2 regions of the Evansella sp. AB-rgal1 genome follow, and region 1 is predicted to be linked to the other one. Evidence: riboswitches for the same ligand, from Rfam matches in the RefSeq annotation. Region 1 holds a riboswitch; the other holds the start of a gene.
The links. A riboswitch is a leader RNA that binds a small molecule or an ion and turns the genes downstream of it on or off. The one in region 1 is predicted to bind cobalamin.
Positions count from the first base shown of each region.

Region 2: it holds a riboswitch for cobalamin, as region 1 does, so the genes downstream of both, ACERII_RS14330 (cob(I)yrinic acid a,c-diamide adenosyltransferase) here and ACERII_RS03440 (ribonucleoside-diphosphate reductase subunit alpha) in region 1, are expected to answer to the same signal.

Region 1 is NZ_JBGUAU010000003.1:138,010-140,218, reverse strand. It holds gene ACERII_RS03440 (ribonucleoside-diphosphate reductase subunit alpha) at 1-1,429, opposite strand, end outside; cobalamin riboswitch at 1,621-1,817, opposite strand; gene fdhD (formate dehydrogenase accessory sulfurtransferase FdhD) at 2,187-2,209, opposite strand, start outside.
Region 2 is NZ_JBGUAU010000015.1:113,576-115,784, forward strand. It holds gene ACERII_RS14325 (cobyrinic acid a,c-diamide synthase CobB) at 1-337, opposite strand, end outside; gene ACERII_RS14330 (cob(I)yrinic acid a,c-diamide adenosyltransferase) at 361-912, opposite strand; cobalamin riboswitch at 1,080-1,262, opposite strand; gene ACERII_RS14335 (CPBP family intramembrane glutamic endopeptidase) at 1,426-2,124, opposite strand.

The DNA.
Region 1 (2,209 bases):
TTCTCACCTGGATAGGAATCAGTCTCTCTAGCACATCATCCGTAACAGCCGTAGCTAAATTGATGGAGCTAAGATTACAAACAACATAGTCACCAGGTTGTTTTGTAATAATAATGGATCCGTCTTTCGTTACCTCTTCCTTCACAAACGTCGGACTCATGTTTTGCATAATTTCTGTGCAAAGATTGGAGCCATATACCATCCCACAATGGTTATTGGGATTCATTCGGTTTGCTTGGTCTCGGTAAAACATGTAGGGAGTTCCAGTCTCGAGTTGCGAGATCATCACTCGTTTCATAATCTCAATTGCTGGTACAGACTCCTTCGTTAATTCTGGGTTTTCTACACAAAGCTTGTACTTTTCTCGAAAACTACCTGAACCTTGTTTTTCATCAAAAAAGTCTTCCAAGGAAAACCCCATTACTTGTCTCACTTCATGTGGGTCAAACAAATACCAATCTTCTCGCGCTTCCACTTTTTCCATGAACAAGTCCGGTAGGCACACACCTGTAAACAAGTCATGCGTTCGTTTTCTTTCGTCTCCATTGTTTAATTTCGCATCAAGGAAGGAGAAAATGTCTTTATGCCATACATCAAGGTAAACGGCGATTGCCCCTTGTCGTTGACCGAGTTGATCCACACTTACTGCCGTATTGTTAAGCTGTTTCATCCAAGGGAGTACCCCTGAAGATGTGCCTTTATAGCCTTTAATGGACGAGCCTCTCGCACGAATTTTTCCAAGGTAGATTCCAATCCCACCACCGTTTTTGCTTAATGTAGCAGCATCCGTTGTACTATCAAAGATTCCTCGTAAACTATCCTCGATCGTATCGATGAAACAACTAGAGAGTTGTCCGTGAGTCTTTCCTGCGTTTGCTAGTGTCGGTGTTGCTACTGTCATGTATAAATTTGAAAGTGCCCAGTATGCATCAAGGGTTAGAGATACTCGTTGGTGTTGCGGCTCCTTTTGCATCAGTGTCATTGCTATGATCATAAATCGTTCTTGTGGTAGCTCAAGGATAGATCCGTCGAAATCCTTTGTTACGTACCGGTCTACCAATGTATGTAATCCTAAATAGGTAAATTTCTTATCTCGCTCTCGTTCTAACGCTTGTCCAAGTGTTTGAATATCTTCGTTCGTATAGGCTTCTAGTAATGTGGAACGATATAGTTTTTTCTCAACTAGCTTGTGGACGACCTGCTCAAACTGTTCATATACAGTGGCTCCATTCGTATAGCGTGATTGGGCAACACTACTATATAACTGGTTGAGACGTATTCTAGCAGCAACATATGTCCAGTCTGGCTCTTGCATGGATATACGATCGAGTGCAGCTAATATTAGCTCTTTCCCTGACTTCTCAAATGTCCAACCTGTCCAATTTAGGTGGGCAAACTCCTGTTGCAATTTTGTATTTGTATCCTCCATAACATTAATCCCCATCGTTACACTCTCCCTTTATCTATCTATGATTTAGATTATATGGTAGGCTTTTTACGCATAGAAAAAGCCCTTCCCTCGATGGAAAGAGCTTTGAACGGCATGTTAATAGGAGCGTTGTCCTGTAAACGGGCAATACAAAAATACCCTGCCGTTCACGGTCTCAATCCCCGAAGCCATGAATACGTGAAAAATAGGCAGGTCTCCTGACTTATGCTTCCTCCTACTTTGAGCCTTCCCATACAGTGGCCTTTCAGCCGAACAGTACAGTGGTCGTTCTCATTTCGTCTGCATTTACAGTTGCGGGGACAGTCTCGGATTCTCACCGAATTCCCTATCAAGCTATGTTACTAGCACCTATTAATCAAATATCAATATATAGTGTTTTATTATTGCCGTTAAACATGATGTAGTATGTTGAGTTTATCTAATATAGGAAACAATTGCAATACTTAAGTGTTAAAAACATATTTTTTTAGGCAAATGTCCTAGATTTTTTTTTGGAAAAATAGGTTAGCTGGGAGTTATGTGAAGTTTGTTTTAATAGGGAGATGAAACATTATTTGTATTTTTAAAAATAGCAAATATATCAATTAGTTATTCTTTTTCTGATCCTCGCTCGCGTTACATAAACACTCCATGGAACGCGAGATTCCGTTTCTGATCCTTGTTCGCGTCTCATAAACGCTCCATGGAACGCGATATCCTGTTTCTGAACCTTGTTGACACTACATAAACGTTCCCCCTACCCCACCACCCTATCTCCTC
Region 2 (2,209 bases), on a different contig from region 1:
TCAGCACACTTATTTCTGCTGTACTTCCTTCATCTTTTGTTGGGTCCTTTCCATCGTAAAAACCCATGACCCCTTCAATAATAGATATATCCGCTCCATCACTACCACGGTGTAAGACCTCTCTTAAAACAGAATGAGATAACATCCAGCTATCTAGATTTCTGGATCGTCGACCGGTTACTGCTGTATGATACGATGGATCAATATAATCCGGACCACACTTAAATCCTTGAACAGTGTACCCCATTTGTTGAAAGGCAGACATTATACCGATGGTTACTGTCGTTTTTCCAACACTACTGCCTGTTCCAGCTATTACTAGTCGTCGTTGAGACATTTTTGGAACCTCCATATTTACAATTAATATTCAATACCTTTTACAGCAGGAATACCTTCGTCATAATAGTGCTTTTCTGGCTCAACTACCGACACAAGGTCTGCAATTTCTTTTATTTTCTCATTCGCATCTCTACCAGTAATAACAAGGTGAACATGAGCAGGTTTATTTTTAATTAAATCTATTACCTCCTGAATCGGCAAAACATCTTCAATAGGAAATTGGGTAATAGCAAGGGCATTGTTCAATTCATCTAGGATGACCAAATCATACTCCCCACTCATTACTGCTTCTCGTGCGATTGGCCATCCTTTTCTTAAAGCCTCTCTATGTTCTTCAGGAGTTTTTGTCCATGTAAAGCCAATTCCAAGTTGTACCATTTCTACTCCTAATTTTTCTAGAGCTATTTTTTCTCCATAGGACCTTTCAGGAGACTTTATAAATTGGTATATTTTCACGTTAAAGTCTCTACCAATCGCCCTTAAAGCTAGTCCTAATGCAGACGTTGTTTTTCCCTTGCCGTTCCCTGTATAAACAAGGGTCAATCCACGCTGTTCTTCTTTACGTTTATTCATTTTCATACCTCCAGTAAATTTAAAATGATATTTTTCAACAAAAATAAAACGCCTTTCTTCTTAGAAAGACGTTTAAGGTAATGAGATAACAAAAACCTAGAAAAATCTAAGTTATAGCCCCATTTAAGCTCACACTTATCCCTTAAGCATCCTTTTCCTCGAAGGAACACAAAAGTTACAAATAGGCAGGTCTCCTGACTTACGTCTCTGCTACACCTTCCCATACTTGTATGTACAGTGGCTAATTGTAGCTTTAAATAACGATTACAGTGGCGGGACCGTGTTGGACTTTCACCAACTTCCCTTTTAACCTTTACTTTAATAAAGGCACCTACTTGTCTTTTAAATATTATGTATAGTTAAAAGTCTAACATATTAATTGTAACTTTTATTATTATTGATAAAAAGGATTTTTTACTTTTAATACTACAATATTTATAACAGAGATAACAAAGAAACCCTATATTTTCTATTGTTGTAAAGAAATATCAAAATAAACATATTCTTGAATTATCATGCTAATAATGTCAGTACTACAGCAATACCATTATATATACCATGAATAATAATAGCTGGTAGAACTGAGCCCGTTTTCTCATATGTCCATGCAAACACAAGGCCTGAGATAAAATTTATAGGTAGCGTATTGTATGTTGGGATGTGAACGACCATGAAAATAAACGAACTTATAAACATTCCAGCTGCTATTCCATATTTCCCACGGAACCATTTATATAAAAAACCTCTATAAAAAATCTCTTCATATATCGGCGAGATGATTGCAGCAGACACGAAACCAATAACAAAAGTGTACCAAGTTATATTTCTTTGTAATGATTCCGTTTTTTCATTTTCCCAACTGATATTAAAAAATTCCATCAGCACTAATATGATGACACTTCCTATAATTAATATTATTGACCATACAACAATCCACTTCCAATATCCATTTGAAAAGCGCCTTACCCCAACCGTATTCCATGAATACCCATATGGTTTTAATGCAATCAAGTATAAGGAAACTGTAAATACAATCGCCATAACTAGTCCCATTAATGTGCCTGAATACAAGCTATCCTGAAAAAGCATATAGAAAAATTCATGCAATACGTATTCAATAAAAATTGGCACAAAAACAAACGTAATAAACAGTAATTTAATAACATCTCTCCAAGACCAGTTAATCGTTTTATTTAGTGCATCATTAACCATTTATATTACCCCCTAGTGATGTTTTATGGTAAATTCAGTGTAAATGGTGACGTTACGTCACCTGCAAACTTTTTTCTGGAGGTAG